Regions from separate parts of the Streptomyces sp. NPDC050548 genome, predicted to be linked through region 1. Evidence: riboswitches for the same ligand, from Rfam matches in the RefSeq annotation. Region 1 holds a riboswitch; the other holds the start of a gene.

The links. Region 1 has a riboswitch for glycine ahead of gcvT (glycine cleavage system aminomethyltransferase GcvT). Riboswitches for the same ligand answer to the same signal wherever they lie in the genome.
Region 2: linked by a shared signal. The riboswitch ahead of gcvP (aminomethyl-transferring glycine dehydrogenase) and the one ahead of gcvT (glycine cleavage system aminomethyltransferase GcvT) in region 1 are both predicted to bind glycine.

The regions. Positions count from the first base shown of each region.
Region 1 is NZ_JBITGV010000004.1:141,498-148,904, reverse strand. It holds gene ACIBJH_RS13865 (ABC transporter substrate-binding protein) at 1-885, opposite strand, end outside; gene ACIBJH_RS13860 (ABC transporter permease) at 939-1,937, opposite strand; gene ACIBJH_RS13855 (enhanced serine sensitivity protein SseB C-terminal domain-containing protein) at 2,281-3,069, opposite strand; gene ACIBJH_RS13850 (enhanced serine sensitivity protein SseB) at 3,221-4,006, opposite strand; gene ACIBJH_RS13845 (AAA family ATPase) at 4,071-4,760, opposite strand; glycine riboswitch at 4,910-5,002, shown strand; gene gcvT (glycine cleavage system aminomethyltransferase GcvT) at 5,155-6,276, shown strand; gene gcvH (glycine cleavage system protein GcvH) at 6,388-6,768, shown strand; gene glyA (serine hydroxymethyltransferase) at 6,783-7,407, shown strand, end outside.
Region 2 is NZ_JBITGV010000011.1:320,869-328,275, forward strand. It holds gene gcvP (aminomethyl-transferring glycine dehydrogenase) at 1-2,393, opposite strand, end outside; glycine riboswitch at 2,573-2,668, opposite strand; gene ACIBJH_RS29470 (PRC-barrel domain-containing protein) at 2,783-3,154, shown strand; gene ACIBJH_RS29475 (DNA polymerase IV) at 3,076-4,578, opposite strand; gene ACIBJH_RS29480 (MerR family transcriptional regulator) at 4,636-5,280, opposite strand; gene ACIBJH_RS29485 (bifunctional nuclease family protein) at 5,497-5,970, opposite strand; gene ACIBJH_RS29490 (MerR family transcriptional regulator) at 6,056-6,793, opposite strand; gene ACIBJH_RS29495 (FHA domain-containing protein) at 6,837-7,407, opposite strand, start outside.

The sequences.
Region 1 (7,407 bases):
GATCGCGTTGCCCGCGAGGACGTCCTTGTCGATCGTGTCGGCGTTGACCTTCAGGTTCACGACGATCTTGTCCGGGTACTGCTTGCGCAGCGGGTCCGTCGCCGGGTCCCAGTTCTTGTTGCGCACGAGGACGGCCTGCTTGCCGTCCTGGTAGCTCTGGAACTGGTACGAGCCGGAGGACACGATGTTCTTGACGTAGTCGACGCCGGTGTCCTTCGCCTGCGGAACCGGAGCCGTCTGCGGCGCCGCGACCAGGTAGTCGAACTCCTGGAAGGCCGTGTTCAGGTGGAAGACGATCGTGGTGTCGTCCGGCGTCGCGATGGACTTCAGACCCTCGGCGCTCTTGTCCTTGTAGGGGCCCTTGTAGTCCTTGCCGCCGACCAGGAACTGCTGGAAGTAGTTCGGGCCGAGGGAGAGCACGTCACGCGCGAAGTTCGAACGCTCCACGGCGTACTTGACGTCCTTGGACGTGATCGCCGTGCCGTCCTGGTACTTCAGGCCCGAACGCAGCTTGTACGTCCAGGTCTTGCCGCCGTCGCTGGAGACACCCTTGCTCGCGGCGAGGTCCGGGACCAGGGTGTTCCCCTTGGAACCGGGGCCGGGCTCGAACGTCATCAGCGGACGGGCGTACAGCCGGCTGAAGTTGTACATGTAGGCGTAGTACGTGTTGCCCGGGTCGAACGAGTCCGGAACGTCGGACAGTTCGTAGGTGACCGTCCCGCCCTTGTGGGTGGAGGCGTTGACGACGTCCTTGGTCGCTGCGTTGGCCCCAGCCGCCTTCGTCCCACCGTTGTCACTCTTGTTGTCATCGGCCTTGCTGCAACCTGCCACAAGCAGTGTCGCAGAGCCGATGGCCGCAACTGCGGCCAGCGCTGACCTTCGCATGATGGTCTGCTTCCTCCATTGTCGGAAACTTGATGAACTCTCGGGTGCGGGCCCTAGCGGCTGCGGGGGTCGAGAGCGTCGCGGAGACCGTCGCCGAGCAGGTTGAACGCCAGGACGGTCACAAAGATGGCGAGGCCGGGAACGATCATGTACGCGGGGTCGACCTCGTAGTAGGTGACCGCGTCCCGCAACATGCCGCCCCAGGATGCCTGCGGGGGCTGGATACCGACCCCGAGGAAGCTCAGGGACGCCTCGAAGAGGATGTTCGTCGGGATGAGCAGCGTCGAGTAGACGATGATCGGGCCGACGAGGTTGGGCAGCAGCTCCCGGAAGAGGATGTACGGCGCCTTGGCGCCCATGCCCCGGGAGGCGTCCACGAACTCCCGCTCGCGCAGGGCGAGGGTCTGACCGCGGACGATACGGCCCAGGTAGGGCCAGTTGAAGAAGCCGATGACGAAGATCAGCACGCTCAGGTGCAGCGGCAGGCCGTTGAGGCCGAAGGCACCGCCCTGGAGCGTCGCCGAGATGGCGATGGCGAAGAGCAGCAGGGGGAAGGCGAGGAACGTGTCCATCAGCCGGCTGATGATCGAGTCGACCCGGCCGCCGTAGTACCCCGCGACCACGCCGAGGATGGTGCCGATCACGTTCGACAGGATCGTGGCACCGAAGGCCACCACCAGCGACACCCAGGATCCCTCAAGGATGCGAGTGGCGACGTCCCGGCCGAACTGCGGGTCCACACCGAGCGGGTGGTCCCAGCTCATGCCGCCCCAACCGCCCTTGGGCAGCGAGGTGTTGGCGTCGATCAGGTTCTGGTGGAAGGCATCGGGGTCCAGGCCGAACATGGCCTGGATGGGACGGGAGAGTGCCGCGACCAGGATCAGCAGGACGACGATGACGCCGCCGGCGACGGCGACCCTGTCCTTCTTGAACCGGGTCCAGGCGATCTGTCCAAGGGAACGGCCCTCGATCTGCCCCTTCTCGGCGCCGACGAGCACAGCCTCCGGCTGCGCCCCGGCTTCCGCTCCCGTGGTCTCGATCGGTGCGGTCACTGTGACCCGACCCCTCTCGCCGGTGGTTACCGGCTTACGCCTGCCGCGGATTAGCGGCTTTGTCGACTTGCAGTGGACACGGGGTCCTCGACCCTGTGTCTGAGTCGCGAGTCTTCAGCGTGGCTGCGATCACCCGCCAGGTCTGACGGCGAAAGTATGCGCAACCGTGATGCTTAACTAGGGATTCCGTTATCCGAACAGTGGGTAACGCCCCCCGGACGCCGGACACTTGGGACACAGCGGAGAATCGTCGTCTTTCGGGGCACCACACCGCCGTCTACGCGCGGAGAAATGTGCCGTAGACGTAAATCCTGCGGAGAAGCTGGGAAGAGGACTCGCGGGTTCAGTATCCACCACGGGCGGGTGGGTACCCGTACCCGCCCGCCTGGGCGGGCGCCACGTGGGCCTCACGGTCGTAGAACGGGCGGGTGTTCGCCCGCAGCCACAGCGCCACCGGGTCGTAGTCGTCGGACATCGCCACGGTCGACACCGGCAGCCCGTCCGGGACCGCGCCGATGGACTGCTGCATCATCGCGCGCACCGAGTCCACGGCGGGCGGACTGGTGTCGTACACATCCAGACCGATCGCGAGATACGGCGCCCCGAGCGCGGGCTGCACCCAGGCGCGGCGGAGGGTGCGGACCGCCGGGGTACGGTGGGCGTTCTGCGTGAGCAGGCCGTAGAACTGCGGGACCTCGATCGCCGGTTCCGTCAGGCGCAGGGGTCCCGCGGGCTGGCGCTCCAGGCCGGTGGCGATACGGCGCAGGTCCAGCCAGGGGATGCCGAGGCCGCCGCCGGGGGCGTGCGGGTTGAGCCAGAGGCCGAAGTGGTCCGGATAGAGGGTGCGGGCCACGTCCAGGCCGTCGACCACCTCGTAGGAGCGGTTCCAGCCGCTGGCCGACAGCTCCTGGGCGGAGGTGACGCAGGGGGCGTAGCCGTACCCCTCGACGTGCATGTTTCCGTACTGGGCGTCCGGGGAGCCGGACTGGCCGTGCCACAGGAGCATCCAGATCTGGCCGGAGTGGGGGGTCGCGAGGGCGCGCAGGAGCGCCTCGTAGGCGTCGTAGCGCCCGGGCGTCACCTGGCGCAGCATGTGCTCGACCTGGCCGGTCGCGGTGCCGCTGGCGCTCACGTGTACCGCCCCTTCTGGTGGTTGGCCTGCGTTGGGGTCCAGCTTAAGCGCCCAATGGGTCGGGGCTCAGTGTCCGTTGGCGAGTGCGGGTGCGTCGTGGCTTGGCGCGCAGTTCCCCGCGCCCCTGAGGGTGTTGCCCTTGGGGTGTTTGCTAGTGACCCTGTGTATAGAAGGGGCGCACTGTCTGCCTCATCCAGTCCGCCACCGGGTCCTGGGTCACGTCCAGGAGGACCAGGTTTACCGGCCACTTGACCTCGGTCCTGGTGAGGGCTCGGGACAGGGCGCCCATCGGGACCGCCCTCAAGTCGCCCTCCCAGCTGGTCAGTTCCACGCCCACGAACATCACCGGGTCGGCGGTCTCGATCGCGGCCAGGCAGCGGCGGGCCGTGCCGACCACGCCGGTGCCGGCGAACTCCGCGGAGGCCGCGGCCAGGAAGTCGACCGGGTCGTCCTGCCAGTCGGGCTCGAAGAGCCGGACCCGGCCGCCGCTGGTGGGGCCGTCCAGGGCGGTGCGGCCGATGCGGCACAGCTCGGCCACGGCGGGGGGCGGGAGAGGGATGCCCACCACGCCGTCCGGGTTCACCGCGATGCCCACCTGCGGAGGCAGTCCGCGGGCGAACTCCACCGCGGGCGCGATCGTGAACGACAGATGCGAGCCGACGACCTGGCGGAACTGCTCCTCGGAGCTGAAGACCGGGACGAAGGCCTGCCCTTCGATGTCCAGCGTGGGCAGGTCGAGGGGTCCGCTGTGCGGGCCGCCGCCGCTGGGCAGCGGGACCCAGACGAAGCTGCGGGCCAGCACCTCGATGATCCGGCCGCCGGCCGAGGGCAGGCCGAGGGAGACCGAGAGCACCTCCTCCAGCTCGTTGCCGGGCCATCCGCCGTGCGGATGGGGGTGGGGGTACGCCTGACCGGGGAAGTCCGCCGGGAAGTCCATCTACCTACCGCCTGCTGGTGAAACCGCCTGCTGTAAACGTGCTGTGGCAGAAAAGGCTAGCGGCTCAGTCCCCGAAGTCGATCCGGCGCAGCACGTCCGCCGCGTCCCGGTCCAGCAGGACCGCCGAGCCCACGCCGTGCGGCAGGTCGCCGCGCTCCACGGCGCGCAACAGACGGGCGGCGGCCCGGCGGTGGCGCAGGAACGCGTACCGCGAGACGCCCCGGCCGCGCTCGCGCTGGCCGTCGAGCGCGGTGTCCGGGCTGACGTCGAGGAACACCAGGTGCAGGATGCCGCCGCGGCGGCGGGCGGCGCGGGCCAGCCAGCCGCGCACCCAGGTCTGGGTGCCGCAGTCGTGCACGACGGCCCCGGAGGTGGAGCGCAGGGCGCGGTGCAGTCCCGTGTAGTGGGCGAGGCGGACCAGGGGGCGGTAGACCGCGTACGGGAGCAGCCCCGATATACGGGACATCCGGGTATCCCAGCGGTCCCGTGCGTCCTGGCTGTCGACGCGGGCGCCGTCGCCGGTCACCGCGCGCCGCATCAGCGTGGACTTGCCGCTGCCGGGCAGGCCGGTGACCACGACGAGGTCGCGGGGTCCGAAGCGGAGTCCGTGCGGGCTGCGGCCGGCCCGCTCACGGAGGTCGCGGACAACCGGTGCCGGGCGGGCCGGGCATGCCTCTCTGGCCGGGGCCGAGGGCTGCTCGGGCAGTGCTACGGCCGAGGTCGTGGCGTACACCGTGGTCCTTGTCACCGTGATCGTCCTCCCTGCGGGGTCAGGAAAGGTTCTCCCCGACGAACGTAAAGAGAAGGTAATGCACGGTGTCTCGCGGTTCCGTTCGCTTCCGGCCACAGGCCTGTTACAAAGCCTGTGCGATGATGTGCGCGCCTAACTGCATACCGGCCGCTTGAATCCGCGCGGGAGAGTCCCCAGTCACCTGGGGCGCCGAAGGAGCAAGTCCCTCCCTTGAATCTCTCAGGCCCAGTTACCGCGCGGGCGAGGCACATCTGAAAAGCGGACCGCCCGTCCCGGTGGTCCCACCCAAGGTGCAACCCATGACCGTGCGTGTCCCGCGCGGTCATGGCGAACCTCTCAGGTTCCGATGACAGATGGGGAGGAACGACCTCGCCGTCATGCCTTGGGAGACCGACCGATGAGCAGTACCGCCGCCCCCCGTCGTACCGCGCTCGACGCGCTGCACCGCTCGCTCGGTGCGACGATGACCGACTTCGCCGGCTGGGACATGCCGCTGCGCTACGGCTCCGAGCGCGACGAGCACCTCGCCGTCCGCACGAAGGCCGGCCTCTTCGACCTCTCCCACATGGGCGAAATCACGGTCACCGGACCGGAGGCGGCCCAGCTCCTCAACTACGCGCTCGTCGGCAACATCGCCTCCGTGGGCGTCGGCCGCGCCCGCTACACCATGATCTGCCGGGCCGACGGCGGCATCCTGGACGACCTGATCGTCTACCGGCTGGCCGAGACCGCATACATGGTCGTCGCCAACGCGTCGAACGCCCAGATTGTCCTGGACTCGTTGGTCGAGCGCGCCGCCGGCTTCGACGCCGTCGTCCGCGACGACCGTGACGCGTACGCGCTGCTCGCCGTCCAGGGCCCCGAGTCCCCCGGCATCCTCAAGTCACTGACGGACGCCGACCTCGACGGCCTCAAGTACTACGCCGGCCTGCCCGGCACGGTCGCGGGCGTCCCCGCGCTGATCGCGCGCACCGGCTACACCGGCGAGGACGGCTTCGAGCTGTTCGTCGCCCCCGGTGACGCGGAGAAACTGTGGGAGGCGCTGACCGAGGCCGGGGCGCCGGCCGGGCTGATCCCCTGCGGCCTGTCCTGCCGGGACACGCTCCGCCTGGAGGCGGGCATGCCGCTGTACGGCCACGAGCTGTCGACCTCCCTCACCCCCTTCGACGCCGGACTCGGCCGGGTCGTGAAGTTCGAGAAGGACGGCGACTTCGTCGGACGTACGGCCCTGGAGGCCGCCGCCGAACGCGCCGCGGCGCAGCCGCCCCGCGTCCTGGTCGGCCTCGTCGCCGAGGGCCGCCGGGTCCCGCGCGCCGGGTACTCCGTGGTCGCCGACGGCCGGGTGATCGGCGAGATCACCTCCGGCGCGCCCTCCCCCACGCTGGGCAAGCCGATCGCGATGGCCTACGTCGACGCCGCGCACTCCGCGCCGGGCACGACCGGTGTCGGCGTGGACATCCGGGGCAGCCACGAGCCGTACGAGGTCGTGGCGCTGCCGTTCTACAAGCGCCAGAAGTGACAGTCGTCGTAGCGTCGGGTCCGTGACCGGGGCGGATCGTCCCTGCTCGGCCACGCCCTCCGCGTCTCCCCCCTTCACCAGCACTCCCCCGCGTACAGGAGAATTCACGCCATGAGCAACCACCCCCAGAATCTGCGGTACAGCAAGGAACACGAGTGGCTGACGGACGCCGTCGACGGTGTCTCGACGGTCGGCATCACCGAGTTCGCGGCCAACGCGCTCGGCGATGTCGTCTACGCCCAGCTCCCCGAGGTCGGTACGACGGTGACGGCGGGCGAGTCCTGCGGCGAGCTGGAGTCGACCAAGTCGGTGTCGGACCTGTACGCACCGGTCACCGGTGAGGTCGTGGAGATCAACTCGGCCGTCGTGGACGAGCCCGCGCTGGTCAACTCCGAGCCCTTCGAAGGCGGTTGGCTCTTCAAGGTGCGGATCGCGGAAGAGCCCGGCGAGCTGCTCTCCGCCGACGAGTACACCGCTTTCACCGCCGGCTGAGGAGTCGTAGATCCATGTCCGTCCTGAACACGCCCCTGCACGAACTCGACCCGGACATCGCCGCCGCGGTCGACGCCGAGCTGCGCCGTCAGCAGTCCACGCTGGAGATGATCGCCTCGGAGAACTTCGCTCCGGTCGCGGTCATGGAGGCACAGGGCTCCGTCCTGACCAACAAGTACGCCGAGGGGTACCCGGGCCGTCGTTACTACGGCGGCTGCGAGTACGTCGACGTCGCCGAGCAGATCGCGATCGACCGGGTCAAGGAGCTGTTCGGCGCCGAGTACGCCAATGTGCAGCCGCACTCGGGCGCCTCCGCCAACCAGGCCGCCCTGTTCGCGCTGGCCCAGCCCGGCGACACCATCCTCGGCCTCGACCTGGCGCACGGCGGCCACCTCACCCACGGGATGCGGCTGAACTTCTCCGGCAAGCAGTTCAAGGTGGTCGCCTACCACGTGGACGCGCAGACCGGTCTGGTCGACATGGCCGAGCTGGAGAAGCTCGCCAAGGAGCACCGCCCGAAGGTCATCATCGCGGGCTGGTCGGCGTACCCGCGGCAGCTGGACTTCGCCGAGTTCCGCCGGATCGCGGACGAGGTCGAGGCGTATCTGTGGGTCGACATGGCGCACTTCGCCGGGCTGG
Region 2 (7,407 bases), on a different contig from region 1:
TCGAGCCGCTTGGCGATGTAGTTGGCGGAGAGCACGGCAACCTGCGTGGCCCGCTTCAGCCCCTCGCCACCCATGAGCCGTACGTACGCCCAAGAGATCGGCAGAATACCGGCCGAGCCCCACGGCGCGGCGGAGATGGGCCCAACTCCCGTCTCAGGACCGGCCTCAGGCTGAAGCGGATGGTTCGGCAGATACGGCGCCAGGTGCGCGCGCACGCCGACCGGCCCGACGCCCGGCCCACCCCCGCCGTGCGGAATGCAGAACGTCTTGTGCAGATTCAGGTGGGAGACATCGCCGCCGAAGTGCCCCGGCTTGGCAAGCCCCACAAGGGCGTTGAGGTTGGCGCCGTCGACGTAGACCTGACCGCCCGCCTCGTGCACCTGCGCGCAGATGTCGGCGACGTGCTCCTCGAACACCCCGTGCGTGGACGGGTAAGTGATCATCAGCACCGCCAACTCCTCGCGGTACTGCTCGATCTTCGCCCGCAGATCCTCGACGTCGATCTCGCCGTCCTCGGCGGTCTTCACGACGACGACCTTCATCCCGGCCATCACGGCACTGGCCGCATTCGTGCCGTGCGCGGACGACGGGATCAGACACACGGTCCGCTGCTCGTCCCCGTTGGCCCGGTGGTACCCACGCACCGCCAGCAGCCCGGCCAACTCACCCTGCGAACCGGCGTTGGGCTGCAGCGACACCTTGTCGTACCCGGTGACCTCGGCAAGCTGCTCCTCCAACTCCCGGATGAGCGTGAGGTATCCCTGCGCCTGCTCGGCGGGCGCGAAGGGGTGCAGCTGCCCGAACTCGGGCCAGGTGACCGGTTCCATCTCGGTGGTCGCGTTGAGCTTCATCGTGCAGGAGCCCAGCGGGATCATGCCCCGGTCGAGCGCGTAGTCCCGGTCGGCCAGCTTGCGCAGGTAGCGCAGCATCGCGGTCTCGGAACGGTGGTCCCGGAACACGGGGTGCGTGAGGTACGCGTCATTCCGAAGCAGCCCCTCGGGCAGCGTGTCCTCGGCGGACGCGTCAAGCGCCTCAACGTCACCGTCCACCCCGAACGCGGTCCATACGGTGGCCAGTTGGGCACGCGTGGTGGTCTCGTCGCAGGCGATGGACACCCGGTCGGCGTCCACGAGGTGGAGGTTGACGCCGTCCTCGCGGGCGGCGACGACGACCTCGGCGGCCCGGCCGGGGACGCGCGCGGTCAGCGTGTCGAAGTAGCCGCCGTGCACGACCTCGACACCGCCGGCGGTGAGCCCGGCGGCCAGGATCGTCGCGTACCGGTGCGTCCGCCGCGCGATGCCCTTGAGCCCCTCGGGCCCGTGGTAGACGGCGTACATCCCGGCCATGACGGCGAGGAGCACCTGAGCGGTGCAGATGTTGCTGGTGGCCTTCTCGCGGCGGATGTGCTGCTCGCGGGTCTGGAGGGCGAGGCGGTAGGCCTTGTGGCCGTCGGCGTCGACGGAAACACCCACGAGCCGCCCGGGCAGGCTGCGCGCGAACTTCTCGTGCACGGCCATGTATCCGGCGTGCGGCCCGCCGAAGCCCATCGGCACCCCGAAGCGCTGCGTCGTACCGACCGCGATGTCCGCGCCCAGCTCGCCCGGTGACTTGAGGAGCGTGAGCGCGAGGAGGTCGGCGGCGACGGTGACGAGCGCCCCGAGCCCGTGCGCCTGCTCGATCAGCGGCTTGATGTCGCGAACGGCACCGGAGGCGCCCGGGTACTGGACGAGCACGCCGTTGATCTCGCGCTCGGCGATCTCCGCCGGGATGCCCTCGCTGAGGTCGGCGACGACGACCTCGACACCGGCCGGCTCGGCGCGGGTCTCGATCACGGCGATCGTCTGCGGCAGCGTGTCCGCGTCGACCAGGAACAGGCCCTTCTTGTTCTTGCCCATGCGCCGCGACAGCGCCACGGCCTCGGCGGCGGCCGTGCCCTCGTCGAGCAGGGAGGCGCCGGAGGTCGGCAGCCCGGTGAGGTCGGCGACCATGGTCTGGAAGTTGAGGAGGGCTTCGAGCCGTCCCTGGGAGATCTCCGGCTGGTACGGCGTGTAGGCCGTGTACCAGGCCGGGTTCTCCATGACATTGCGCAGGATCACGGGCGGGGTGAAGGTCCCGTAGTACCCGAGGCCGATCATCGAACCGAGGACCTCGTTGCGGTCCGCGAGGGAACGCAGTTCGGCCAGTACCTCGGCCTCGGTGCGGGCGCCCGGCAGGTCCAGGGAGTCGGCGTTCTTGATCACATCGGGGACCGCGGCGGCGGTGAGCTCGTCGAGCGAGCCGTAGCCGACCTGCGCGAGCATCTTGGCCCGCGCTTCCTGGTCGGGACCGATGTGGCGCTGCTCGAACGGGATGCCCTGTTCGAGCTCGGAGAGCGAAGTGCGAGGGGCGGTCATTTGGGAGGCCTCCTGGTCGGACACGACCTTCGAGGGCACCACGACAGTGGGGTGCCCGGACGGCCTCCCCCTCTGTCATCTCAACCTGAGAGCTTCACCGGCCACCCGAGGGTCACCGGTTTTCACCGTCGGTGAGAGCGAGGGCCGTCGCCGGCACCCGCCCTGCTTTCCAGAGTGACCTCGTCCGTGCGGTACGTGAGCCTGAGAGATTCCGGGGAGGATTTGCTCCTTCGGCGCCTCCGATGAAGTCTGGAGGACTCTCCCGCACGGGGTCAGCAGCCGTTCGCCAGCCTACCAGCGAGCGGTGAAGCCGAGCTTTCGAGTGGCCACCGGCCCGATTGTGCTCTTTTGTAGAGTTTACGAATGAGTTGCGACCAGGAGGAGGGCCCGTGCAGACCGATATCGATCCGCGCAACCTGATCGGCCGCAAGGCGTTCGACCGCACCGGTGCCAAGATCGGCACGATCGACGAGGTCTACCTCGACGACGCGACCGGTGTACCGGAGTGGGCGGCCATACGCACCGGCCTGTTCTCCAGGGACGCCTTCGTCCCCCTGGAGCCCAGCGAACTGATCGAGGGGACCCTGCACATCCCCTTCGAACGCTCCCTGATCAAGGACGCCCCCGACTTCGGCGTGGGCCGCCACCTCTCCCCCGACCAGGAACTCCAGCTCTACCACCACTACGGCCTCGACGTGGCCCCACCTCCCTCCTTCCCGGACCGCGACTTCGGCAGACTGGCGGGCTCGGACGACACCTGAGCCGAAGCGGCGGGAGGGACGGCGGGTCTTCGACCTTCCGGGGGCGGCGCCACCAACTGCCCTGATGCTCCGGTCAGTTCACTCGCGTCCCGCGTCACCAACGGCAGCGGCTCCGCCTGCTCCAGCTCCGGATCGTCGGTACGGAACGTCCGCACCCGCCCCGGCCCGGCATCCTCCGGCGTTTCAAATCGCACGGTGACCCGCCCCAGCCCGCTGCCCTGCACCCACCCGTGCCCGAACCCGGAGTGGTGCACATCGTGGCCCGCAGGCCAGCGCCGCTCCACGGGCGCCGACTCCTCCCCTCCGGCTTCCTCCTCCGTGTGCTCCTCCTCAAGAAGGTCGACCTGCTCCCCCGCCGCCTGCGCGAACAGGTCCTCCTGCGTGTAGTCGGCGAGCCCGGAGACTCCCACCCCGAGCAGTCGCACCCCACCCGTGGTGTCCACGGAGTCCAGCAACCGCGCCGCGGCCTCCCGCACCACCCCCGGATCGTCGGTGGGCCCACGCAGTGTCTCGGACCGGGTCAGCGTCGAGAAGTCGTAGCGCCGCACTTTGAGAACGATGGTCCGCCCCGACAGCCCGGCGCCCCGCAGCCGCCGCACACACCGGTCGGCGAGGCGCTGCACTTCCAGGCCCACCCGGATCCGGTCGTGGATGTCCACGTCGTAGGTGTCCTCGACGGACACCGACTTGGTCTCCCGCTCGGCCACCACGGGCCGCTCGTCGTGCGCGAGCGCCATGGCGTACAGGGCGTGCCCGTGTGCCTTGCCGACCAGCCGTACCAGCTCGTCCTCGCCCGCCTCGGCGATCTCGTCGACCGTGGTGATCCCGGCCCGGCGCAGATGGTCGCCCGTCGCCGGTCCGACCCCCGGCAGTGTGCGCACCGACAGCGGCCCCAGCAACGCCCGCTCGGTGCCGGGCTCGATCAGCACCAGCCCGTCGGGCTTGGCCCGCTCGGAGGCGATCTTCGCGATCATCTTGGAGGCGGCGAGGCCGACGGAGCCGGTGAGCCCCGTGACGGCTCGTATGTCGGCTCGGAGCCGCTCCCCGGCCCGCCGCGCGGACTCGGCGTCCCAGGCCGTCTCTCCGGCCTCCAGGTCCACGAACGCCTCGTCCAGGCTCAGCGGCTCCACAAGGGGCGACAGCGCCCGCAGCAAGGCCATCACCTGCTCGCTGATCGACCGGTAGAAGCCGAAGCGCGGCACGAGATACGCGGCGTTCGGAGCGAGTCTGCGCGCCTGGGCCATGGGCATCGCCGAGTTCACCCCGAAAACCCGTGCCTCGTACGACGCGGTGGCCACCACCCCGCGCGGCCCGAGCCCGCCCACGACGACGGCCTTCCCGCGCAGGCTCGGCTTGGAGGCCTGCTCCGCCGAGGCGAAGAAGGCATCCATGTCGAGATGCAGGATCGTGGGCGCGGTTCTCACATCTCCGATGCTGCCCTACGCCACTGACAATGCCCCGCTACGGCTCCCGCCGGGCCCTCAGACGGCCCGGTTGCGCCGCCTGGCCAGCTCGTCGGCGGGGTTGACTCCGACGAGGGTCTCGCCGGTGTCGACGCGCTCCCCGTGCAGCTGCGACAGGGCGCTCTCCACATCCCGCCACACCACGCCCACGGCGATCCCGAAGACGCCCTGGCCGCCCTGGAGCAGGGCGTGGACCTCGTCCGGCGAGGTGCACTCGTAGACCGTGGCGCCGTCGCTCATCAGCGTCATGCGCTCCAGATCGCGGAAGTCGCACTCCCGCAGGTGCAGAACGGCGCTGCGGATGTTCTGCAGCGACACACCCGTGTCGAGGAACCGCTTGACGATCTTCAGGACGACGACGTCCCGGAAGCTGTAGAGCCGCTGCGTCCCCGACCCGTGTGCGGGCCGCACGCTGGGCTCGACGAGCCCGGTGCGCGCCCAGTAGTCCAGTTGCCGATAGGTGATGCCTGCCGCCGCACAGGCCGTAGGGCCCCGGTAGCCGATCTGCTCGGACGCCATGGACGTCGCCCCTCCGCTGCTCGGCACGGCAGTGGGTCGATGCGGAGCGTGATCGGCCGCACTGCCATGAAGCGGGTACGGGCCACTGTCCCCGAAACTGCGTTCCGGGGCACCCCCAGCCGTACCGTCGCCGCTGCTTCTCACGCCGACCTCCGTCCTTGACCTGCCTTCTCGACGGTAGGCAGTCACCAGGGGTGCGTCAACGATCGCCACGCTAGGCACGCCGAGTGATAATCACCCTAGGAGTGGTTTCCCGTACCCCACCGCGGGGAAAGGCTAGCCGAATGCTCTCGCGGCGGGCCGCAGGACGCTCTCACACGCCGGTGGCAAATGCCAGCATTTCTCTGCCGGCCGCCGATCTCACTGGCTGTTGGTCCCGAAGTCCTCGGGCGAGATCTGGTCGAGGAACTCGCGGAACTTCTCCACCTCGTCCTCCTGCTCGTCCGGGATCGCGATGCCGGCGTCGTCGAGCACGCCGTCGCTGCCGTAGATCGGCGTCCCGGTACGCAGTGCCAGCGCTATGGCGTCGGACGGGCGGGCGCTCACCTCGACTCCGCTGGCGAACACCAGCTCGGCGTAGAAGACGCCCTCACGCAGATCCGTGATGCGTACTTCGGTCAGCTCCTGGCCGACGGCCTCCAGCACGTCCTTGAACAGGTCGTGGGTCAGCGGTCGTGCGGGGGCCATGCCCTGCTGTGCGAAGGCGATCGCCGTCGCCTCCCCGGGCCCGATCCAGATGGGGAGGTAGCGGTCGCCTCCCACTTCACGCAGGAGCACGATCGGTTGGTTGGAGGGCATTTCGACCCGGACACCTACGACATCGAGCTCGTTCACACAGCAACCCTAGGCCGTGCCCGGGACGTTTGGGTAGTCGGGCCGAGAACGGGTGACCGATCAGGGGGCCGCGATCCCGTCCGGTTCAGGGCAGACGCACTCCGAGCGCGGTCTGCACCAGCGCCGCGTGCAGCTTCACCGTGAGCCCCGCCAGCTCCTTCGTACGGGCCTCCGCGTGGGCCCTCGTCTGCGGATTGCGGTGCCGCTTCAGCGGGGCGACCACCTGGTCGACGAGCCCGGCCTCGCGGTCCGCTGCGGCCTTCATCGCGCGCAGGTGCCGCGGCTCGATCCCGAACCGCCCCAACTCCAGGACGAGCCCGGCCACGGTGACGGCTTCCGCGTCGTACACGCCGTCCGGCAGCGGCGCGATGAGCCCGTACGACTCCCACTCGTCGAGTTCCTGCTCGCCGATCCCGGCGGCGGCCAGCAGCTCGGCCCGCCCGATCCTGGCCACCGTGGGGCCCTCCACGGGCTCCAGGACGACCTCGCCGTCCCGCTGACGCCCCACCGTGGGCAGGGGCGCGGCTTCCCCGCGCTCCATGGCGTCGAGGTGCTCGCGGATCACCTTGAGCGGCAGATAGTGGTCCCGCTGCATCCGCAGGACATGGCCGAGGCGCTCGACATCGGCGGGGCTGAACTTGCGGTAGCCGGAAGGGGTCCGCTGCGGCTCGATGAGCCCCTCCGACTCCAGGAATCGGATCTTGGAGATGGTGACTTCGGGGAACTCGTCGTGCAGCGTGTTCAGCACCGTGCCGATGCTCATCAGCCCGGTGTCCGTGGCGGCGGTACCGTGCCCGGCACCGCCGCTCGGTGTTTGAAGCATGGACCTTCCTGGGGGAATCCCCCGGACCCAGTCCGAGGGAGGGTCAGTAACCCCGCTGGCTCGCGTAGAACACCAGCCGGTACTTGCCGATCTGCACCTCGTCACCGTTGGCCAGCGGAACCGAGTCGATGCGCTCACGGTTGACGTAGGTGCCGTTCAGGCTGCCGACGTCGGCGACCGTGAAGGAACCGTCGGCAACGCGCCGGAACTCCACATGGCGGCGCGAGACCGTCACGTCGTCCAGGAAGATGTCGCTCTGCGGGTGACGGCCGGCCGTGGTCAACTCGCCGTCCAGCAGGAAGCGGCTGCCCGAGTTCGGACCGCGGCGCACCACCAGGAGCGCCGAGCCCAACGGCAGCGCGTCGACGGCGGCCTGTGCCTCCGGGGAGAGCGTCGGCATCTGCGTCTGGCCGGTCACCTCGGCGTCGTAGGCCTCAAGACCGGAGATCGAGATGGTCGACGTCGTCTCGGACGCGCGCTCCGGGGTCACGCCGGGTCGCAGCGGCGCACCGCAGTTGGAACAGAAGCGGCTGTTCTCCGCGTTGCGGTTACCGCACCTCGTACACACCAGGGCCGACATAGGGGAAAACCCTCCACCCGTACTTGAGGTTGAC